3 regions of the Alteromonas sp. MTD1 genome follow, and region 2 is predicted to be linked to each of the others. Evidence: predicted binding sites of a transcription regulator. Region 2 holds the regulator's gene; each other region holds the start of a gene.

Region 1 (8,721 bases), on a different contig from region 2:
TAAGCAGGCTCTAAGTCTTGTGAACGCTGGGTAATTCCAAATGAGTCAAATGGCTTAACACCGCCCGATTCGGTTTGTAATATTGCCCGTTGAATAGGAAAAGAAAAGCGCGCAGCGGTGAATACGTAATCTGTATTCTCACTGGCTACGAGCTTTTCATAGCAGCTGTTAATAAGTGCGGTGGATAATAGCGGTGAAGTAGCATATACACAGGCGCAGTATGCGATATCCCAACCACTTTCTAGTAAGGTAGTTAATGCGTGGCGAACAACTGGGCTAGTTCCGGTATAGTCGTCTGCAAGCTCAGGTGGCCTAAGAAAAGGCACATCGGCCCCATATTGTTGAGCAACTTCCGCTATCTCTTGGTCGTCGGTCGACACAACCACATTATCGATAAACTCACTCGCCAGCGCAGTTTCGATGGCGTGCGCTACCATTGGTTTACCACAAAACGGCTTTATATTTTTACGTGGAATGCGTTTACTTCCGCCTCTGGCAGGGATGATTGCTACGTTCATTGATGCCCTTCGCTACACTTTACATTTACACTTTCAACGGTAATCGGCCGTTATGTTGTTAACTTTACTGCAAAAAGTGAAACAGCACTAACAGGCTTTTATAAACGTATACATAAAGCGTATGCAGTATAGCGTTTCATACATAAGGTTGGTTATAACTTGACCAGTGGTGTGCTATACTTCACAGGAGTGAGAGTTAAGGGTTTTTTTATGCAAATTAATAACGACGGTGTTTCGTCACTTTTAGGCCAAGTCCAAGAAAAGCAAAATAGCCTTTTCGAAAAATTGGCGTCAGGGAAAAGAGTGAACAATGCGCTTGATGATGCATCTGCGCAGCAAATTATCGATCGTTTAACCTCTGAGGTTGAGGGAAATCGCCAAGCTATCAATAATGTGTATGACGGCATTTCTGTTGCTCAAGTTGCAGAGGGCGGCCTTGGTAGCATCAACGACGACGTTAATAGAATTCGTGAGCTAACGCTACAATCCGGCAATGGCGTGCTAAGTGCAGGCGACCGCCGAGCGATTCAATCTGAAATCACCCAGCTGCAAGAGAACATTACGCAAACAATCGAGCAAACGAACTTTGCTGGTACGCCTTTGTTATCAGAAAACGGTACGTTAGACTTTCAGTCTGGCTCGAGTGCAGGGCAGTCTATTAGCATTAACACCCAAGACATTGCATCTCAGTTAGGTGACGTTTTGGCTATTGATATTACGTCAGGTACCAGCGTAAATGACGCGCTAGAAGCAGCCGATGCTGCAATTGAGACCGTGGGTGGTGCGCGAGGCGACCTTGGCGCTACACAAAACAGATTTGAAAGCGCTGCGCGTACGCTTACTCAAGCAAACGTTAATACGGCTGAAGCACGAAGCCGCATTCAAGACCTCGACTTTGCGCAGGCCGCGTCGGAGCGAGCGTCAAACGATGTATTAAGCCAAGCTTCAATTAGTGTGCAAGCGCAGGCTAATCAGCGTGAAGGACAAGTACTCTCATTGCTAAGTTAATGCTAAACAAGCAAAATTATCCAAAAGAAGCAGGGCAACCTGCTTTTTTTATTGATAAATTTCCTAAAACAGCAGTTGCGCAACTCTCTTTTGCCGTTACAATTTAGAAATACGCTAAACTGTAAATAATAACAAAGCGTTTTCGGGGAATTAATGAAGAACATTTTGCTGGTTAGTGACAACCAGGAACTTATTCAAAGCTTAGAAACTATTGTTGTTTTCATGGGCGAGTCTTGTCAGGCACGCGGTTTTGATGAAGCACAGCAGTATCTTAAAGAAAGCGGTGCAGATGCCGTGCTAATCGAACATGTATCTGCGCAAGCTGTGAAAGGGTTCGTTGAACAGTTTCCTCATGTTCCTTTTGTTGCGCTTGTTGAAAACAACGGCGAAGCATCAGCCCACCGAAATCTTGTTAGCGTCATCGCAACACCACTCACTTATCCTGTGCTTACTCAGGCTATTCATCGCTGCCAAGAATATACCAAGCGCAAGCCCGGGTTATCACGTGCTGGTGGCAACAAAATGCGTTTGTTCAGAAGTCTCGTTGGAAAAAGCGACCAAATTCAAATTGTTCGTCGCTTAGTTGAGCAAGTAGCCCCAACCGATGCCACTGTGCTTATTTTAGGTGAATCTGGCACGGGTAAAGAAGTAGTTGCGCGCAACGTACACTTTTTGTCTGAACGCAAAGAAGGCCCATTTATTCCGGTTAACTGTGGCGCTATTCCCGGCGAATTACTAGAAAGTGAATTGTTTGGCCATGAAAAAGGGGCGTTTACCGGCGCAATAAGCTCGCGCAAAGGGCGTTTCGAACTGGCCGAAGGCGGTACGCTGTTTCTAGATGAAATTGGTGATATGCCACTTCAAATGCAGGTAAAACTGCTGCGTGTTCTTCAAGAGAGAACCTATGAACGGGTTGGTGGGAACAAACCTCTGCAGTGTAATGTACGTATCATTGCTGCTACTCACCGTAATTTGGAAACCATGATAAACGAAGATAAGTTTCGAGAAGACTTATATTATCGCTTAAACGTTTTTCCAATTGATAGTCCGGCGCTACGTCAGCGCAAAGACGATATTCCACTATTGCTGCAAGAGCTAAATAGCAGGATTCAAGGCGACGGCGTAGAGGGCGTTAGGTTTACAGAACGTGCCATTGCGTCACTGATGGAACACGAGTGGGCAGGTAACGTACGTGAGCTTTCTAACCTCGTTGAGCGGCTTACTATTTTGTATCCTGGGCAAATTGTCGATATAGCAGACCTCCCCGAGAAATATCAGTATGGCGAAGTACATGCCTACGAGCCCGACTATCCTGAAGAAATCCTAGAACGCGACGCTTTCAATGAGCTATTTGCACAAGCGGCGGCCGACGAAATCGACGACGACCTAGATGTGGGCGAGCAAGACACTATAACTACAATGGTATCTTCATCGCTTCCAGAAGAGGGCGTTAACTTAAAAGAGTATTTATCTGAGCTTGAAGTTAACCTAATCAAGCAAGCGCTCGATAACCAAGATTGGGTAGTTGCACGTGCAGCTGACAAGCTTGGTATGCGAAGAACAACCCTTGTCGAGAAAATGCGTAAGTACGATATCCAGCGTACGGAAGATGTGTAACGTCAGGTAATTGACGTTACATTTAAGCCTTTTTACTCCTCTATATTGCTGATATATAAAGTATATTAATATTGGCACACCTTCTGCTTTAACTAGTCATAATTAAACAGCGTCTGCAATTTGACGAGGGTATTATGGCTTTTGACAGCACTTACAGTTCATCTGACAACACAGCGTCGCGTTACGTATTAAGTGACATCGACAATGCAATAGCGGGCAATGGCTATTCTGAAGCTGCAAGCGATGATATTGACTCGCTTCGTCTTCAGGCAAGTCGGCTAGAACATTTGTTGCAAGTTATGCCCGCTGGCGTGATTGTGATTGATGGCAAAGGTGTGGTGCGTCAAGCCAACGAACAAGCCAAAGCGCTTCTTGGCGAGCCGTTAGAAGAAGAAGTATGGCGCAGTATTATTACGCGTTCGTTTAAGCCTCGTGCTGATGATGGACACGAAGTATCACTTGTTGACGGTCGTCGAGTAAAGCTCTCTATTACGCCTTTGGAAAAAGAGCCAGGGCAACTCATTGTTATTACCGACCTGACTGAAACCCGAAGATTACAAGCGCGAGTTAGTCATATGCAGCGTTTATCGTCGTTGGGAAAAATGGTGGCATCGCTTGCTCATCAGATACGCACGCCGTTGTCGGCAGCTATGTTATATGCTGCAAATTTAAAACGTAAGGGGCTAGGGCAAGACTCGCAAACGCAGTTCGCTTATAAGCTTTCTGACCGATTAAAAGAGCTTGAGAGCCAGGTCAACGATATGTTGCTGTTCGCCAAGTCTGGTGAAGAGCAAGTCGTAAGTGAATTAAGTCTCAACGACATTTTCGCTGCCATCGAAGGTAATGCCAACGCCATGGCATCGCAGCAAAACCAGCACGTTTCATTCAAAGGTTTTAACAGTAATGTGTGTATTACGGGTAACCTAACTGCACTGCAGGGGGGCCTGTTAAATCTTATACACAATGCCATTCAGGTATCACCCAAAGACAGTAATATTTGTGTAGAAGCAAAGCATCACAACGAAAAGCTTGTCATCTCAGTTATCGATAATGGCACAGGTGTTCCAGACGCTTTGAAGGCCAAAATATTCGAACCTTTTTTCACTACTAAAACCCACGGTACAGGTTTGGGGCTAGCAGTAGTGAAGTCGGTTGTAGGTGCACACAATGGCAATTTGAGTGTAACAGACGCCGCTAATGGTGGTGCATGTTTTAGCGTAGCGTTACCGTGTAAGCCACAATCAAGTTCATTCACGCAAGTGGCATAATTAGGAGTTCAAAATGGCAAAGACAACAATCTTGATAGTTGAAGATGATGCAGGTCTTCGTGAAGCGCTTTTTGATACTTTATTATTAGGCGACTACAACGTTATTGAAGCTGATTGCGCAGAGACTGCACTAATGAAGCTTGGCGCACAAAAGGTTGACCTTGTAGTAAGCGACATCCAAATGGGCGAAATGAATGGGTTAACATTGCTTAAAAATATTAAAGCAAAATACCCAAACATGCCTGTCTTGTTAATGACAGCGTACGCCACCATCGACGATGCCGTGCAGGCAATGCGAGATGGTGCTACCGACTATTTGTCTAAGCCATTTGCACCAGAAGTGTTGTTGAATTTAGTAGGCCGCTATGCACCGGCTCAGAAGATAGAGTCACGCACGCCAATTGTTGCCGACCCCTCTAGTATTAAGCTTCTTGAGCTTTCTAGAAAAGTGGCGAAATCAGAAGCCACCGTAATGGTATTAGGTCCGAGTGGCTCGGGTAAAGAAGTGTTGTCGCGTTACATTCACGATCAGTCTCAGCGAAGTGATGCGCCATTTGTTGCCATCAACTGTGCGGCTATTCCGGAGAATATGCTGGAAGCCACATTGTTTGGTTACGAGAAAGGTGCATTTACCGGCGCTATTCAAGCATGCCCTGGGAAATTTGAACAAGCGCAAGACGGTACGTTACTGCTTGATGAAATAACGGAAATGGATTTAGCGCTTCAGGCCAAGTTGCTGCGTGTTCTTCAAGAACGCGAGGTTGAAAGGCTAGGTGGAAGAAAAACCGTGAAACTGAATGTTCGCGTTATAGCAACAAGTAACCGCGACCTCAAAAAAGCCGTTGAAGCCGGTGATTTCAGAGAAGATTTATACTATCGCTTAAATGTATTTCCAATTGAGTGGAAGCCTTTAGGTCAAAGACCTGGTGATATCGTTCCCCTTGCTGAGCATTTGATAGAGCGTCATGCCTCTACGCAAGGTCTGGGAGCCATTCGATTAAGTGCAGCCGCTCGAAATAAGCTTAGTCAGTATAGTTGGCCTGGTAACGTGCGAGAGCTAGAAAATGTCGTTCAACGCGCTCTTATTCTTTGTGAAAACGGCGAAATTGGCGCTGGCGATCTAATGATTGATGAAGGCATTACCTCACAAGTCGAGGTAATGTCAGAGCCTGTTGACGACAACAAGCTCGGCTCAGAGCTTAGATACCAAGAACACCAAATCATTCTTGATACCTTAGCGTCGTGTAAAGGTAAGCGTAAAGATGTAGCTGAGAAGTTGGGCATAAGCCCACGAACCCTTCGCTACAAACTAGCGAGAATGCGAGAAGATGGCATAGAAGTTCCCGCATAATCGATTTCATAGCCGACCGTCGCCCTTGCTGTATTCAGGGTGGCGGTTTTTTGGTGTCTCGCGTTTAACCCCTGTCATAATTTTGGCTTTGCTTACTTTTCCCTTCTTAAGTTGCTGAAATTATTGATTAATTAAAGTTGGCAAGCCCCTTGCTAATCTATATCCATTACTAAGATTCTTGCCCTGAATTCGGGCGCACGCAAAGTACTTTATACTAGTACGCTAGGAGTGGTTATGGACGTTAAAGCCAGCAGTTTGTACCAAGAAATGCAAAACATGATTGGACAAACTCGTCTTCAAGTTAACGAGCCTCAGCAGGTCGCAGAGATTAATTCGTCTGCAGACGACTTTGCATCCATGCTTAAAAATGCAGTAGACGGTGTGAACGGACTTCAACTTGAATCAAGAGATATGCAAAAACGTTTTGAAATGGGCGACCCAAATCTAAGTCTGGCTGAAGTGATGCTAGCGAAAGAAAAGTCGGGAATAGCTTTTGAAGCGACAGTTCAAGTGCGTAATAAAGTGCTTGAAGCATACAAAACAATTATGAATATGCCGGTGTAGGTGGAATAGGTTATGGCTGAAGCAACTGGTACAAATCTTACCGTCCCTGATCAGAATACGGCGACAGATAACGAAGCCGAAAACAAATCAGGCTTTATGGATGCACTGGGCAGTGCAGATATGATGCGCCAGATGGCACTGGTTGTGGTGCTGGTTATTTGTGTGGCTATCGCCATTTTTATACTTATTTGGTCGCAAGAGCCAGATTATCGTCCGCTGGCGAAAATGGAAACGCAAGAGCTTATCGAAACGTTGGACTACATGGATGCCAACCAGATTGAATATAAGCTTGAAGGCAACACGGTTTATGTAAGAAGCGACGAATTTCAAAAAATTCGTTTAGGTATGACGCGCCAAGGTCTCACTCAAACTACAAGCGCGGGTACCGACATTATCATGCAAGATATGGGTTTCGGCGTAAGTCAGCGCGTTGAAATGGAACGCCTTAAGCACGCTCGCGAACAACAGATTGCCGCAACAATAGAAGATATTGCGAGTATTCAAAAAGCGCGCGTGCTATTGGCAATGCCAAAAGAGAACGTGTTTGCAAGAAGAGAAAAGAAAGCGTCAGCCACTGTTGTACTTACTGCGAAACGCGGCGCCGTTATTGCGGGTGAAGAAGTTGACGCAGTGGTTGATATCGTGGCTTCAGCGGTGCAAAACATGGAGCCTTCAAAGGTAACCGTCACCGACAGTAACGGCCGTTTACTTAACTCTGGCTCGCAAGATTCTATGAGCGCACGCGCTAGAAAAGAATACGAAATTGAGCGCCAGCGCGAACAAGAGTACCTAGAAAAAATTGATGCCATTCTTATTCCTGTATTGGGTATTGGCAACTATACCGCACAAGCCGATGTTTCTATGGATTTTACTGCCATGGAACAAACACAGCGCAGCTATAACCCAGACCTTCCAGCAGTGCGTAGCGAAATGATAATGGAAGAAAATAGCGTTGGTGGCGGTGTAGGCGGTATTCCTGGTGCACTTTCAAATCAACCACCGCTAGATTCCAACATTCCCGAAGAAGCTGGTGCAGCTAACCAACAAACGCTGCCGGGTAGAACGGCGAAAGAGTCGACGCGTAACTATGAACTAGACACCACAATAAGCCACACTAAAAAGCAAACTGGCACTATCCGTAGACTAAGCGTTTCGGTAGCCGTTGATTACGCGCAAGTGGCGGGTGAAGACGGCGCCATGACGCCTACGCCTCGTAAGCAGGAAGAACTTCTGAACATCCGTAGACTACTTCAAGGCGGTATAGGCTTCGACGTAACACGTGGCGACTCGCTAGAAGTAGTAAGTGTGCCATTTACACGCATGGATGCGGGCGAAATTGAAGACGTACCACTTTGGGAACAGCCAGGTTTTCTACCAATTCTTAAGCTAGTTATTGGTGGATTGGTTATAATCGTACTTATTATCTTTGTTATACGTCCAATGCTTCGTCGTCTTATCAATCCTGACGAGTCAAACGACGCCGAAGACTTTGATGCTGATGAAGGCCTAGACTTAGGTGACGACACCATAAGCATGCTGACATCAGACTTTGATGAAGGGCAGGTGGGCTTCGCGCCAGATGGGTCGCTCATGCTTCCAGATCTGCACAAAGATGAAGATGTATTAAAAGCAGTGCGCGCACTAGTTGCAAATGAGCCAGAACTATCAGCCCAAGTAGTGAAGGGCTGGTTGATGCAAGACGAGTAGTGAGAGGAAATCATGGCTGAAGAATTAGCAAATGTTGAAGAGCCGTCATACGACGTCAGTAAATTAGAAGGCGTTGAAAAGGCAGCTATTCTTCTGTTGAGTTTATCTGAAGAAGATGCGGCGCAAATTTTAAAACACTTAGAGCCAAAACAAGTACAGAAGCTGGGTACTGAAATGGCGAAAGTGGATGATATGACGCAGACTAAAATTACTGCGGTGCACAAGCATTTTATCGAAGAAATACAAAACTACAGCACCATTGGTTTCCAAAGCCAGGACTTCGTCAAACGTGCATTAACAGCAGCGCTGGGTGAAGATAAAGCGGCAAACCTCATTGATCAAATTCTAATGGGCAGCGGAGCAAAAGGTCTCGATTCACTGAAGTGGATGGACTCGAAGCAAGTCGCAAGCATTATTCGAAACGAGCACCCGCAGATACAAACCATTGTATTGTCGTATCTTGAGCCAGAACAAAGCGCCGAAATCTTGGCACAGTTCCCTGAGAAAGTGCGTTTAGACTTGTTAATGCGTATTGCTAACCTTGAAGAAGTTCAGCCAGCAGCACTACAAGAACTTAACGAAATTATGGAGAAACAGTTTGCGGGACAAGCCGGTACGCAGGCTGCGAAGATGGGCGGCTTGAAGTCAGCTGCGAATATCATGAATTACTTAGATACTGCCATTGAAG
Region 2 (8,721 bases):
GACGGCGAAGGAAGAGAAGTTTTCGTAGCGAGAGGAAACCCTGCAAGCTACTCTCAGCAGCTTGAAGACGGTACGCCGGTTTCGGCAAAGGCGAATGAAATTCGTTATGAGGTAGTCAACCGCACTATTGCGCTAACGGGTAAAGCCGAACTTAAGCAAGATACCAGCATGGTGCAAGGCGATAACATTACCTTCGACATGATTACAGAGCAATTGCTTGCAACTGGCGGTGACGATACCGATGGTGATGGCAGAGTAACCACCGTATTTACACCTGAAACCATTCGAAAAGCAAAGTCTCAAGACGACAAAAAAGACAACGAAGGTAACGAATAGTTATGGCGACGTTAAGTGCAAAGAACCTTGCAAAAGCCTATAAAGCAAGACAAGTCGTGCGCGACGTTAGCTTATCGGTATCAACAGGGCAAATTGTTGGGCTATTGGGTCCGAATGGCGCTGGTAAGACCACTACATTTTATATGATTGTCGGCCTTGTTCCGCTAGACAAAGGCAAAATTGAAATTGACGACAATGAGCTTACTCACCAACCTATGCATGAACGTGCACGCCGCGGAATTGGCTACCTCCCGCAGGAAGCGTCTATTTTTAGAAAGCTTACTGTGCATGAAAATATCATGGCTATTTTACAAACGCGTAAAGATTTAAATTCACAACAACAAGAAGAAGAAGCCGACGCACTACTTGATGAATTTAATATTAACCATATACGTAATAGTGCGGGGATGAGTTTGTCGGGCGGTGAAAGGCGTCGTGTTGAAATAGCGCGAGCGCTGGCGGCAAAACCACAGTTTATTTTGCTAGACGAACCATTTGCTGGTGTTGATCCTATATCAGTTAATGATATAAAGAAGATCATCCAACATCTTCGTGATAGAGGCATAGGCATTCTTATCACCGATCATAACGTACGAGAAACATTGGATGTTTGTGAGAAAGCGTACATTGTGAGTCATGGCGAATTAATTGCGCAGGGAACCGCAGAACAGGTTTTAAGTAATCAAAAAGTTAGGGATGTATACCTAGGCGAACAATTCAGGCTATAGTTAATGTAACCGGATTGTCATTTTTTCAGTTTCGCTCTTGGTGTATTCAATTTAAAGCATTTAAATAAGAAGTAGATGAAACCATCTTTACAGCTAAAATTTAGCCAACAACTTACCATGACACCTCAGCTTCAGCAGGCTATCAAACTGCTGCAGCTTTCTACGCTTGACCTTCAACAGGAAATTCAAGAAGCGCTGGACTCTAATCCGCTTTTAGAAGTTGAAGAAGGCAACGACGAACCTCAAGTTGAAAAGAATAACATCGACAACGACGACAGTGGCGATGTTCAACCGACGGCTTCAAGCGATACGTTAGAAGCCGGAGATGCGCTTGAAAAGAACGATTTACCAGACGAACTTCCTATAGACAGCACGTGGGATGAATACTACTCGGCCTCTTCTGCGCCAGCGCCTGGCCCAGCCAGTGATGACGAACAAATTTTTCAGGGCGAAACTACCGAAGATATCCAAGAACACCTACTATGGCAGATGCGTTTAACCCCTTTCTCTGATACAGACAGAGCCATTGCCATGGCAATTATCGACTCTATTGATGAGTCGGGTTATCTAACCGTGTCACTTGAAGATATTCTAGAAGCAGTAAACGCTGAGGAAGTGTTAGACGAAGACAGCGATGAGCTAATTGAAATGGATGAAGTAGAGTGCGTGTTAAAACGTATTCAAATGTTCGACCCCATTGGTTCTGGCTCACGTTCTCCACAAGAGTGCCTTATGGTGCAGCTACGTCAGTTCTCTGAGGACACACCGTGGCTTGCTGAAGCCAAGCAGCTTATTGAAGAATATTCAGACCTTCTTAGCAGTAAAGACTACCGTACGCTCATGCGTAAAAGCCGTTTGAAAGAAGATCAGCTTCGCGAAGCAATGCGCTTGCTGCAAACCTTGAATCCTCGCCCTGGTAGTGCTTTAGTTACTAAAGAACCCGAGTACGTTATTCCAGACGTATCGGTTACTAAAAAGAACGGGCGCTGGGTGGTAGAGCTAAACCCTGATAGCCTGCCAAAACTTAGCGTTAATCAACAATATGCTGCAATGAGTCGTCGTGCAAAAAACAGTAGCGACTCGCAGTTTATTCGCTCACACATGCAAGAAGCCAAATGGTTTATCAAAAGCCTAGAGTCGCGTAACGACACCTTAATGAAGGTTGCTAATTGTATTGTGCAGCAACAGATGGGCTTTTTTGAGCATGGCCCAGAAATGATGAAACCAATGGTTCTCAATGATGTCGCAGAAATGGTAGATATGCACGAATCCACTATTTCACGCGTCACCACGCAAAAGTATATGCATACGCCACGCGGTATATTCGAATTGAAGTATTTCTTCTCGAGCCACGTAGCAACCGAGTCGGGTGGTGAGTGTTCATCTACTGCGATACGTGCATTGATCAAGAAGTTAGTGGCAGCTGAAAAACCTAGCAAGCCGCTAAGTGATAGCAAGATTGCTTCATTGTTGGCCGAACAAGGCATTAAAGTTGCCCGGCGAACAATAGCAAAATACCGGGAGTCGTTATCGATCCCGCCGTCGAACCAACGCAAAAGCCTTATTTAACGGGCTACATAATATAAGGAAGACGAAATATGCAAATCAACCTTACTGGTCATCATGTCGAAATCACCGACTCTTTGCGTAATTATGTCGATACGAAGTTCAGCAAACTTGAACGTCACTTTGATCACATTTCTAATGTGCATGTCATCCTGAACGTTGAAAAATTAAATCAGAAAGCCGAAGCGACAGTTCACTTAAGTGGCGCTGAAGTATTCGCATCCTCAGAAAATACCGACATGTATGCGGCGATTGACAGCATGGTTGATAAGCTCGACCGGCAGGTAATCAAGCATAAGGAAAAACTCAAAAAACATTAGTAGTTAATTAAGTATGGATATACAAGCCATCGTAAGTTTGGACCGCACCGAGTGTGCGGTTCAATGTAATAGTAAAAAGCGTATTCTAGAAATCATTGCCGACATTGCGGCTAAAAATAATGAAAATATAGACGGCGCTACGGTATTAAACAGCCTAATGTCGCGAGAGCGTATGGGGAGCACCGGCATTGGAAACGGTATCGCCCTTCCCCATGGACGCTTAGCTGGTCTTGATAGAGTTATTGCAATTGTAGTAACCAGTACACCAGCAATCGATTTTGATGCTATTGATGAAAAGCCAGTAGATATCTTTTTTGCGCTTTTGGTTCCGGAAGAGCAAACTGAAGGCCACCTTCAAACGCTTGCCACCGTTGCGGGCAAACTGAACAACAAAGACACCGTAAAAGCAATAAGACGCGCTACCACCAGCGACGATATAGTAAAAGCGCTGGGCTAACGCCGTAATAGATATAACCTCACTGCAATAAGCAGTGCGAGCTTAAGATTTTAATAAAGGGAGAGGCAAGGTGAAGCTGATTATTATCAGTGGTCGTTCAGGCTCAGGGAAATCGGTCGCACTGCGAGCGTTAGAGGATTTAGGGTACTATTGCGTAGACAATATTCCCGTGAACTTACTGCCTACCCTAACCCACACTGTGGTTGATGAATACGACCAAGTGGCAGTAAGCATTGATGTTCGAAACCTACCTAAAAACCCCAATGAATTGGTAGAAATACTCGACTATCTACCTAGCTCGTGGTCGATGACTATCGTGTATATCGATGCCAGTGATGACGTTTTGGTAAAGCGTTTCAGCGAGACACGTCGATTGCACCCGCTTGCTAAGCTTAACAAATCGCTTTCAGAAGCCATTCAAGCCGAGTCGGCACTACTTGCCCCCATCGTTGAACGTGCAGACCTGTATTTAGATACCGACAAACTTACAATTCATCAGCTAGCCGAATTAATTCGCGAGCGTATTTTGGGTAAGAAGAGTTCAAGGTTGGTATTGGTGTTTGAATCGTTTGGTTTCAAGCACGGCATCCCCAAAGACGCTGACTATGTATTCGATGCGCGGTTCTTACCTAACCCACACTGGGAACCAGATTTAAAACACCTAACTGGCTTAGATGCACCGGTAGAAGTGTTCTTAGGCTCTCAGCCAGTTGTTACTAAGTTTATCTGGCAAATACAAAACCTTATCACCACATGGTTACCACATTTAGAGCGAAACAACCGTAGCTATGTAACAGTAGCTATTGGATGCACGGGCGGCCAGCATCGCTCGGTTTATATCGCACAAAGCTTGTCGAAGACCTTTAGTGAAATTCACCCAGATGTGCAGATACGTCATAGGGAGTTGAACCAGTAATGAGTAATGAAAAAGCAGGTTCTATCGAAAAAACCATGACCATTGTCAACAAGCTTGGTTTGCATGCCCGCGCAGCTACTCAGCTTGTGCAGTTGGCTAATCAGTTCGACGCTAAAATTGTACTGAAAAAAGAAGATAAAGAAGCCGATGCCAACAGTGTTTTAGGCCTAATGATGCTTGAAAGCCATCAGGGTGAACAGGTTACTGTGGTGGTAGACGGTGATGATGCACAAGCAGCTATGGCGGCTATTGAGCAACTTATTGCAGGAAAGTTTAACGAAGAAGAGTAAGTGCATTTGGCTAATAGCGTTTGTACTTTATTAGCATTCACTATTTAACTCTTGTGTTTAACCCCCTGTATTGGCCAAATATTCGTCATTTAGTCATAATAAAGACGTTATCCGTGTTTTAATTATGACAGCGTAACAGCAAGTACGATATTCTTACCGCAACACCTAATCTCAATGCAGCATCGCATATTGGGCTCTAGCGTTACTCTTAAACCTGTTTAGCTTGGTAGGATTCGCTATTTATGGCAGAAGCTCTCGTCTCTAAATACGTACAAACTCAACTTCGTGCACTAAATGGCGCACTGAACAATGGTCAGTTTGTTTCTGTACGTAAGCTTTTGCTTGAACTTCCTCCTTCAGATGTAGCTCACATTCTTGAATCTAGCCCTAGCCGCACCCGTGATGAGCTATGGGAATTGATAGACGGTGACTTCCATGGCGATATCCTAGAAGAGCTTTCTGACGATGTAAGAAACGGCATTATTACCAAAATGCTGCCTGCCAACGTGGTTGACGCTCTTGAAGAGATGGATACCGATGACTTGGCAGAAACCTTAAGCAGCCTTCCAGAGCCAGTACTTGCCGACATTCTTGATTCAATGGATGCGCAAGACCGTCTTCGCGCGGAACAAGCCCTTTCATATGGTGAAGAAACCGCCGGTTTCATTATGAATACCGACACCATAACGCTGCGTCCAGACGTTACTATAGATGTTGTACTTCGCTACATTCGCCTTAAAGGTGAGCTGCCAGAAAATACCGATACTTTTTATGTGGTAAATCGCACCGATAACTTAGTAGGCATTGTGCCTGTAACCCGTTTATTAACTGCCGATACTGACGAAAGAGTGTCAGATATCATGGACGAAGAATCGGAAGCGATACCGGTGCATATGCCAGATGACGAAGTGGCTAGCTTGTTTGAACGTTACAATTGGCTATCGGCCCCTGTTGTAGATGAAAACAATCGCTTGGTGGGCCGAATTACCATTGATGACGTGGTTGATATTATTCGTGAAGACGCAGAACACTCAATGATGAGTATGGCCGGTCTTGATGATGACGAAGATACCTTCGCACCGGTTATGCAAAGTACCAAACGCCGCTCGGTGTGGCTGGCAGTGAATCTTGTGACCGCACTAATGGCGGCGATGGTAAGTGATTTATTTGAAGCAACGCTTAGTCAGCTGGCTGTACTGGCGATATTAAACACCATAGTACCAAGCATGGGTGGCGTTGCCGGTAATCAAACCTTAACCTTGGTTATTCGCGGTATGGCATTGGGACACGTTAATGCTAGCAACAGCCGCTGGTTGATAACAAAGGAACTGTCTATTGGTTTCTTAAACGGTGCTATTTGGGCTGTGCTTATTGCTTCTGTTATTGCGCTTTGGAAACAAGATTACACGCTAGGGGTTATTATTGCTTTTGCCATGCTGGTAAACATGATTGCTGCGGGCCTAGCGGGTGCTACCTTACCTATGATCATGAAGCGTTTTAAAATAGACCCGGCGCTGGCAGGTAGCGTTATACTTACTACCATTACTGATGTTGTAGGAATTTTTGCGTTCCTTGGTACAGCCACACTATTTTTGATTTAAGCGCCGTTGATAGGACACGCACGCCTAAGCGCTAAGGGCTAAGGGCTATTCACTCGCTAAGGGCTTCTAAGCGCTAAGGGCTTTTACGCGCTAAGGGCTTTGGCCACAAATCCCTCAACATTAAGCTTATAACCAACACCCCATACTGTTTGCACTAGCTGTCCGCCGTTTAACGGTACAGACACATTATCTAGTTTGTTACGCAAACGGTTAATGTGTGTATTTACCGTATGCTCATAACCTTCATGATTGTATCCCCACACAGCAGTAAGTAACTGATTACGAGAAAACACTTGATTAGGATGACGACAGAAGTAATCAAGAAGGGCGAACTCTCTTGCCGTAAGCGACAGCGTATGACCACCTAAAGTAACGCTATGATAACGATGATCTACCTTTAATGGTCCTATTTCTATGCTGTCATCACCAGCATTCAGCGCAGCAGTATTATCAAGTGAAGGCATACTTCTGCGCATATGTGAGCGAATTCGTGCCATAAAAACCCGCTCATTAAAAGGGCCTTGGAGGTAGTCGTCCACTCCTGCTTCAAAATAATCTGCTTCATCAGCAGGCATTGGTATATCAACATCAACTCTACCCTCGACAGACATTACCCAACAGTCTGGGTTGTTACTAACCAATGAGCAAATACGTGACAAGCACGATTGATCAGCATGAGATTGCACAATAACCAGAGAGTAATGCTGAGCAGATAACAGTGACATAGCCGACTGATAGTTCGACACAACGTCGTGAAGAAAAGCGTGCTCGCTTAAGCACTGAGTAATTGTTTGCTGAAACTGATTATCGCTATAGATAACGAGGATCATAAGGCGCTCCATTTTGCCGCTTAAAAAACTAGACCGTAGCGCTGAAAAATATATTTCACTTTAATTAAAAGAATTTATAAAAAGCTTTTACTCAATTTTCATGTGCTTCCTCGCTTCTTCTATTCCCTCTCTTACATCCCTGACCTTTTTTCCCTGCTCTTATCCTTGCCTCTTTTCTTACCCTTCTCCTTATTATGAGTTCGTACTTTTTCAGACAAAAATCTGTGTTTATTTTGTGATACTTCTGTGATGAATTGCCGTTTTTGCTGACCTACATTTTTAAGCGCTTATAAATCACATCAGGGTATAACAAAATGAAATTCACTAAATTAGCTAGCGCATTGCTGCTTTCAATGGCGGCAGTATCAGCAACTCAGGCGGTTACGCTTGATGTCGAAATTACAAACTTAACGCAGGCGCAAAGCTTTACGCCAAGGCTTGTAATTGCACACGACAATACCGTTGACGCATTTGAAGTAGGCCAGCCTGCATCGTCTGCATTAGCGTGGTTAGCTGAAGCAGGGGTAATTGATGATGCACAAAATGCCGATTCTAGCGGCGCGAACTTCGAAGCTGCACTAGGCCCGGTAGACACCGACAATGGGTCGAGTACCTGGCACCGTTTTGGCGGTCTTTTAGCGCCTAAAGCGACCTTGAGCTACGACTTCGACACCATGGATAAACCGTTGCTGTCGGTACTTGCCATGCTTATTCCAACGAATGATGCGTTTGTGGGTATGGATAGTGTAGAAATACCTACAGAGCCGGGCACATACACTTACTACCTGAATGCGTACGATGCTGGTACTGAGCTAAATGATGAGCTTAACAGTGCACGTACCGATGTGGTTGAAGCAGGTACTGGAAACGCGCTAGGCGGGTATGGCTTACCTGGCGTTGCAGGCGGCGGTGCACCTACGCGCATTGTTGATTTAGGTACAGGCGGCACAGGCGTAGGCGCACAGGTTGTGAATGGTGAGGTAGAGGACGGTGAAGATGGCCCTGTTCATATACATCGAAATGCACTAGGCGATACCGACAATGCGGCTGGCGCAAGTGATTTAGATTCAACCGTTCACCGTTGGTTAAACCCTGTTGCTCGTATTGTTATTACCGTTCCTGCATCTTAAGGGGCATCACTATGAAAACTCCAATTGTAAAACTTAGCACATTACTAATACTATCGGCGCTTATTGCCGCGTGTGGCGATGATGGTGACACTGGACCGCAGGGGCCAGCAGGTCCTCAGGGAGAAGCTGGCGCAGATGGTATGGATGGAGCCGATGGTGCAAACGGCGCTGACGGTGAGGATGGCGAAGACGGCGTAAACGGTAATTCAGCGGTATATACCGTGCAAATTACCAATCTGACTTTTGCACAACCATTCGCACCTGCAGCCGTTATTCTGCACGAAGCAGGCTACATGGCATTCAACGAAGGTATGCCTGCAAGTATGGGTATTGAAGTCATGGCAGAAGGTGGAGACCCATCGATGGTGATCTCAGAAGCCATGGCGTCAACTGACTTTTTAGATGCTCAAAATTCAGGAGGCATATTACCACCAAGAATGACGGGTGAAATGCAAACTTTAGTAGTGCCTGAATTAGACGCAGATGATTTAAGGCTGTCGGTTACCACCATGCTGGTAAACACCAACGATGCCTTTACCGGGCTTAA
Region 3 (7,109 bases), on a different contig from region 2:
AATTTGACTAATAACATCCGTTAATCGAATACCAAATTTATCGTTGACCACTACTACTTCACCATGAGCAATCAACGTGCCATTTACTAATACATCTAATGGCTCACCGGCAACACGATCCAGCTCCACCACAGAACCCTGGTTCAACTGTAGCAGATTTCGAATACTTATTTGACTACGGCCTACTTCCATTGAAATGGTAACCGGAATATCAAGAATAGTATCTAGCTTTTTCTTTTCTTCTTGCGTAATAGGTGCATCGTCTTGAAGTTCATCTAACTCAGCAACTTGAACATCTTCGTTCTCGCCGCCCTCTTGTTCGCCTTCAGACTCTGCTTGCTCGGCCATCGCCGCAGCCCAATCGTCCATACCGTCTTCACTCATGGGAACTCCCCTATACCTTACAGGTCTTCTTCGAGTACTTGCAGCTCTGCATCATTATCAATAATGCGCCCGCCGCGGGTTAATAACTGTAACTCAGACTTCACAGAAGTCGGTCTTGCAATCTTCTCTACAATTTTCAGTGCTAAATTGTCTCTTGAACGACCTAATTTAGCTCTGAAGGTGGGTAAATCTTCAATAAGTACCGTAATGGTTTCTGGCATTTCCACCGGAATAATGTCGCCAGGCTGGAATTCCATTACTTCTCTAAGCGGCACATCAACATCAAGCATATGCGTGGTGAGTGCTACTTTAACATCCATAATTTCGTCGCGAAGCGCCTTGCTCCAACGCAGGTCGGTGTCTTCCTTGTCGCTTTGTACACCGGCATCAAGCAGTTCACGAATTGGTTCAAGCATGGAGTAAGGCAATGATACGTGGAAATCACCGCCACCGCCGTCTAACTCAATGTGAAACGAGCTTATTACGACTACTTCCGTAGGGCTCACAATGTTTGCCATGGCTGGGTTTACTTCTGAATCAAGGTACTCAAAAGACACATCCATAACGGGCGCCCATGCTTCTTTATAATCTTCAAATATGATCTTAAGCAGCATTTGGATAATACGACGTTCCGTAGGCGTAAACTCACGGCCTTCAATTTTGGCGTGATAGCGACCGTCACCACCAAAGAAGTTATCAACCAGAATAAATACCAGTCGGGCTTCCATGGTAATTAGCCCCGTACCTTTTAAAGGACGGAAGCGAACCATATTTAGGCTGGTAGGTACAAACAAGGTGTGAATGTATTCGCCGAACTTGATCATTTGAATGCCGTTTATCGACACTTCGGCTGACCTACGCATCATGTTAAACAAGCTAACACGCATATGACGTGCAAAACGCTCATTTACAATTTCAAGCGTAGGCATTCGCCCACGAACAATCCTATCTTGTGAGGAGAAGTCATATTCAAGCGTAGAGGCATCAGACTCGCCACCACCACCTGGCTCGTCTTCGTCTACGTCGTCTACGCCGTGTAGTAGCGCATCGATTTCGTCTTGAGATAATAAATCACTCACAATATTTACCTATGTAAATGGAACTAACGTTTGCGTGTAGAGGCTTTGTTTGCCTTATTGCATTACAAAACCAGTAAACAACACACGCTCAACTACGTCTTTACCTTCAATTTCTTTCAGTGCTTTTTGCACCTGAACCACCGCTTGCTCACGTAGTTCAATTTTACCCGCTTCAGTGATAAGGTCGTCAGCGTTAGATGCACTAAATGCTTGTAACAATGTACCTTCAATTAGCGGAATATGCGTTTTCGCAATTTCTTCATTTTCAGAGCCTCTTACTAGAAGCTGCACTTTGATTTGTACTAAACGATCACGCCCTGTGCCCGGCACGTTAAACACAAACGGTCTAGGCATGGCCACATATAATGCAGTACCAATTTCCGCATTTCCCGTAGGTGCGGGGGCGGCTTGCTCGGCTGCAGCGGCATCGGTTTGTGCAAGTTGCTCTTCAGTCGGTTCATCGCCACCAGCAAAAAGTAAGAAATAAGCTGCGGCGCCACCACCAATCAATACCACGGCAATAATGATGATAAGCATCATTTTACTTTTGCCTTTGCCACCGTCTTCTACTTGTAATTCTTCTTCAGCCATGTGTCACTCGCACTCAAAATTTTAAAAAAGGTATTATCGGCCTTCCACTTAAAATGGCAATGGCTCAACAAACAAATGTACCGTAAAATTTAGCAGGTGAATCCCTTTCTCACCATGCTAAAACGCTTCGCATTGAACGCTTGGTCATTAATTAGGCACAATAGGGTTTGAGCACCTTTGCTTCTAGGCGTAATAATCGATACCACCTTTCATTTCACGAGTAATTAATTGTTCTATTGCGGCACTTTCATCCATACCGTCAGAATTTGCGCTATTTTGAGCTCCTGTGCTCGTACTAGAGTTGTTTGCAAATTGCTGGCCACTTTCGTTACCCGATGAATTATCTTTTCGCACCTGCGCGTCACCAAGCTCTATACCTTGCTCTGATAACATGTCTCTTAGTCTAGGCATGGCTTCAGCCAGTGCATCTTTAGCTTGTTGCGACTGCACAACAAAGCTCACGCTGGCGGCATCTCCCGACACATTAACGCGTACCTGCATGCTGCCTAACTCAGGCGGATCTAAGCGAATTTCGGCCATGGTATTTCGCGCGTTAACCATCCAGCGAATTTTTTCATTTAACTGTTGCTGGCCTTCAGGCTTATGAATATTGACCGCCTTATCGAAGCCTTCAAACTGCTGCTGTGTTTTTGACGCTTCCGAACGAAGCTGATTATTTTCGTTCATTACCGTATCAGTTTGAGTGAATTGCGCTTGTAAAACTTGTGCTGCAGTAGACTGTGCATTATTCACCAACTGCAGGAACTGGCTGGCTTGCGTGTCTACTTTGGCGGTAAGACTGGCAGCAACATCACTGCTCAACTGCGCTTCTTTTGCCGCATCAGCCACTATGGCAGACAAGTCGATACCAGGCTCTCTACCCTGCTGCACCTGCTGCTGGAACTCATTAATACCTGCAATAATATTGGCTTTAACTGCCTGCTGCTGTTGAGCGTTAGGTACAGCGCCAGCTATTTGCTCTGCAAACGCCTCGGCTGCCTTCTGCCCGGTTTGTAACGGCATTTCAGCTATTTTGTTTAAAAGGCTTGCGGCATCATTTTCAACCGCTTGCGCATTCGCTTGTGCTAATTGCGCACCTGCATTTTCGCCTTGATTGCCTGTTGTTTGTTCAGCGTTGTTCGCACTAATCCCAGTAGTAACAGTTGAATTTTCAGTTGCGGTTTGTGCTAATTCCTGTTCACTGAGTTCACCTTCTAGCAAAGTCTGAAGCGCAGCCAACGTATTGTCGTTTTGCTGTAGTTCACGCTCTGCGTTTACCGCTTTACTCACTTGGTCTTGCACGATACTCAATACCAGAGTTTCTTCTGCGTTAAATTCATCAATAACGTCTGTGATGTGGTTGTCAGCTAACGCACTTTCAGACTGTGCACTGTTTATTTCGTCTTCATCACTATTATTAACAAGCTTGGCGATGAGCTGTTGAAGCGAATCAGTGCTGTCTGAATTATTGTTCCTAAAATCGCCATCACCAAATTGACTAGACTGAGAGCCACTTAACATCGAGCTTAGTTCGCTCTGTGCATCCTCACCTGTGATTCCTTGAAACTCTCGGTACACATCAATTTCGTCATCCCCTTTGCCGCTCGCTATACCATCAGATGCCCCCTTCTTTAAAAGTGCACTTAGCGATTTTACGGCGACAATGATATCGGTATTTGACGCTGTATCTGTGTTTTCAAGGCCTTCGTTTTCTTTTAGCTGCGTAAACAAGTGGTTGAGTACAGACTCTGCGGAGTTACTGTCTACGTTATCAGGGAGTTTCCACAACTTGCCGGTTTCTTTTTGTGTTATTTCAGTCCCGCGAGTATTGCTAGCAAGGTCTGCTTCGTTATTGATAGCTTTATTAACAATGCTATCTACGAAGGCAATCCAGTCGTTGCCGTCATTATCAGTATCACTTTTTTTACCGCCATGAAGTTCATCGTCTGGTATGCCTGGCGTCGTAATCTCACCTTTCAATGGATTCGAAATGACGTCGTTACCGGCGCGGCCGTTTTTATCAGAAAGCGTTGGCTTTTGAACACTTTCGTTTTGTTCATCTGCATTTAGTGCATATTCGGCTTCTTCTTGCATACGAGCTTCTTCAGGAAGTTCTTGGTCGTATGACTTTTCATCTGCCGGTAATTCAATGCTTTCGCCCTTCTTCACCGGAACATCGCGATGAGAAGCTTGGTTTTCATTCAGCAGTTTGTCGCTTGCTTGGTTTTTATGTGAACCTTCACTTTTCGCTGCAGTTGCCTGTTTGGGAATAAAGTCAGGGTTTGGTGCTTTTGCTTCTTCGTAGAACCGTTCGAACGAACGACCACCGTCTGTACCTTGACCGGCCCCCACGCCATCGCTTACCGCTTTGGCTGTTGATGAAGCCGCAAACGGCAAAGCGGCAAGGTCTGTTTTTTGTGCGGCAACTTGTTGCATAATTTTTTACCGTCCTACTCTTTATACACTTTCAGCAAAATTGACTTGAAGTTTGCGCTTGCAGCGTAAAACTTTTTTAGTCAAAGCAAATACAGCTTATTGATTAACAACACTTTTATGCATGAAAATTCTCTATTTTCGACTACTACAAAGTGTTGCTTGGTACGTTTTAATCTGTGTGAAAAACAAAATTAAGTACCGTATATCGCCCTTTTGGTTTTAATATTGTGTCACAGCCAATAATTGTTGAATGCAAGGGTTGCGCCAAGTTTTTATGGTTATTAATAATGGGGCAAGATTGACGCTACGTTGGCTCTACATTGATGCTACATAAATACTAAAAAGGCACTACTCACTGTTATTTAAGGAGTTTTTCTAAAAACGGGGCGTTTCCAATAAAGTCAGCAAAAGCTCAGCAAAATAAAGGCCATTAGAAATACACAAGCAAATATCGCGCACGGCATGAATTGGTCTGGAAGTGTTAACTCATTGCTAATTGAATGGTGAACGCGCGGCGCGCAAAAAGCGTTGCGTCGCAAACTCATCCATCATGGCTTGCTCTGCTTTGGCTGCTTTTTTCTCAGCAGCCTGTTGCTTTTTATCAAGCAATAACGTTACAGCCTTAACTTTTTGCTGTTGCTTTAGCCAAAGCTGTTTACGCTGGTCGGCAGCCATCTTTGCCCGCGCAATCACCTGCATCTGTTGCTCGCAGGCTTTATCTAGTTTGCCCACAAACGAAAGGTGTTGTTGATAGTAGGTTGCCGTGACACCATCCTGCCCGGTTTGCTGAATGCCTTTGATGTAATCAATGCGATATTGCTCTAGACTGGAGAGTTTTTGTTTTTGCTGCTCAACGTTCTGCTGTGCAACTTTATAGCTACGCGCCTCTCGCTGCTCTTTTTCCTTTTCAAACTCAGCAAGTCTTTGCAATTGTTTAGACATCAACCGCTACTCATTTGTTGTTTATTAGCCCGACGTTTATCAGCTCAGCCGTAAACATTAGCCCTGCCCCAAACCTTTCGCCAACGCCGCCATTCCCTCTAAGCTCTCGCTGTATGGCAATACCTGCTTCATGCCCTGCTGAAGGAATGCATTAATTGCTGGCTCGGCGCGTATAGCAAGATCGATTCTAGGGTCTGAGCCTTTGGCATAGGCACCAATAGAAATGAGATCTTGGTTTTGCTTGTAATTTGAATATACCTGGCGAATTCGGCGCGCCATGAGCTGGTGCTCCTCACTTACCACCATTGGCATAACGCGGCTAATTGAGGCTTCGATGTCTATTGCAGGGTAATGCCCGCTGTCTGCAAGTGTTCTAGAAAGTACTACGTGGCCATCTAGAATGGCTCTTGCCGCATCGGCTATAGGGTCTTGTAAGTCATCGCCCTCGGTGAGCACTGTATAAAAAGCAGTAATAGAGCCTTGCCTTTCACTGCCATTTCCAGCCCGTTCTACTAACGCAGGTAAACGCGCAAACACAGATGGCGGATATCCTTTTGTTGCTGGCGGCTCGCCAACGGCTAGAGCAATTTCACGCTGTGCCATCGCATAGCGTGTTAGCGAGTCGATAAGCAGCAGTACCTTCATGCCTTTGTCGCGAAAATACTCGGCTATGGTAACGGCTGTTTCACACCCCTTTAGACGCATCAATGGCGACGTATCTGCAGGTGCTGCCACTACCACAGCGCGCTTACGCTCTTCTTCGGTAAGTATCTCATGAATAAATTCTTTTACTTCTCGACCACGCTCTCCAACAAGGCCAACTACAACAACATCAGCTTCACAGCCGCGGGTCATCATGCCCAGTAATACACTTTTACCCACGCCACTTCCGGCAAATAGCCCCATACGTTGTCCAATGCCCACGGTATTTAGCGCGTTAATAGCTCTTACACCCACATCCATAGGCGCGTTGATGGGTTTTCTAATGAGTGGATTCATAGGAGGGCGCGTGGTTGGTGCGCGTGCTTCGGCGTCTATTTCACCCAACCCATCAAGAGGTTGACCGTTGCCGTCAACAACACGACCTAACAACCCCATTCCTACAGGCAAACCACTTTGTCGATTTAATGGCATTACGCGACTGCCAGGTACAATACCGCGCACCGCTTCTGTAGGCATGAGATAAGTAATATCATCACCAAAGCCAACCACTTCAGCTTCAATTTCACCTTCGATAGTTTGCACTAAGCATTGGCTGCCAACGGGAAGCTGACAACCCACTGCTTCAAGTGTTAATCCAATACCACGAACTAGCTTGCCTGCCGCGACAACAGGCGGAGACATAACCTGCTTCGTAATAGTTTCGAAGTGATTGTGCCAGGGACTACTCATCGCTTAGCCCTTGGTTTAGTAAGAATTTTTCAATGACATCGCGACAACGACGTTCAACAGACACATCCACGGCGTTCTGCGCAGTAGTAATGTCACATCCGCCACGTTCCATAGCGGGAGCTTCAATCAGGTTCCACCCTTTTTTAGCAACCTCTTCTTCACCGAAATGCGACTTAATGATGTCGATATCTTCTGGGTGCATATGGATTTGAAATTCTACCTGATTTATTGGAAGCGCCTTCAGACCTTCACTTAATGCTTGCAGAACCACTTGTGAGTTGGTGG

The links. Region 2 encodes sigma-54, which starts transcription at its own class of promoters, with help from an activator protein. Its sites were predicted from a motif close to GTTGGCACGNNNNTNGNNT; they were not measured.
Region 1: fliE (flagellar hook-basal body complex protein FliE) is a predicted target of sigma-54. The motif match lies at 5,899-5,917, and genes of this name have one in related genera.
Region 3: ACGHAV_RS08705 (flagellar hook-length control protein FliK) is a predicted target of sigma-54. The motif match lies at 4,741-4,759, and genes of this name have one in related genera.

Annotation. Positions count from the first base shown of each region.
Region 1 covers NZ_BTGG01000005.1:236,563-245,283, forward strand. Annotated here, with positions in the region: gene pseF (pseudaminic acid cytidylyltransferase) at 1-518, opposite strand, end outside; gene ACGHAV_RS08655 (flagellin) at 729-1,526, shown strand; gene ACGHAV_RS08660 (sigma-54 dependent transcriptional regulator) at 1,680-3,143, shown strand; gene ACGHAV_RS08665 (sensor histidine kinase) at 3,278-4,411, shown strand; gene ACGHAV_RS08670 (sigma-54-dependent transcriptional regulator) at 4,425-5,762, shown strand; gene fliE (flagellar hook-basal body complex protein FliE) at 5,997-6,326, shown strand; gene fliF (flagellar basal-body MS-ring/collar protein FliF) at 6,339-8,033, shown strand; gene fliG (flagellar motor switch protein FliG) at 8,046-8,721, shown strand, end outside.
Region 2 covers NZ_BTGG01000008.1:224,445-233,165, reverse strand. Annotated here, with positions in the region: gene lptA (lipopolysaccharide transport periplasmic protein LptA) at 1-336, shown strand, start outside; gene lptB (LPS export ABC transporter ATP-binding protein) at 339-1,064, shown strand; gene ACGHAV_RS12660 (RNA polymerase factor sigma-54) at 1,140-2,633, shown strand; gene hpf (ribosome hibernation promoting factor) at 2,663-2,950, shown strand; gene ptsN (PTS IIA-like nitrogen regulatory protein PtsN) at 2,964-3,407, shown strand; gene rapZ (RNase adapter RapZ) at 3,478-4,323, shown strand; gene ACGHAV_RS12640 (HPr family phosphocarrier protein) at 4,323-4,613, shown strand; gene mgtE (magnesium transporter) at 4,856-6,214, shown strand; gene ACGHAV_RS12630 (response regulator transcription factor) at 6,298-7,044, opposite strand; gene ACGHAV_RS12625 (spondin domain-containing protein) at 7,359-8,174, shown strand; gene ACGHAV_RS12620 (spondin domain-containing protein) at 8,186-8,721, shown strand, end outside.
Region 3 covers NZ_BTGG01000005.1:246,198-253,306, reverse strand. Annotated here, with positions in the region: gene fliN (flagellar motor switch protein FliN) at 1-384, opposite strand, end outside; gene fliO (flagellar biosynthetic protein FliO) at 1-2, opposite strand, end outside; gene fliM (flagellar motor switch protein FliM) at 402-1,463, opposite strand; gene fliL (flagellar basal body-associated protein FliL) at 1,518-2,054, opposite strand; gene ACGHAV_RS08705 (flagellar hook-length control protein FliK) at 2,238-4,490, opposite strand; gene fliJ (flagellar export protein FliJ) at 4,983-5,432, opposite strand; gene fliI (flagellar protein export ATPase FliI) at 5,490-6,824, opposite strand; gene fliH (flagellar assembly protein FliH) at 6,817-7,109, opposite strand, start outside.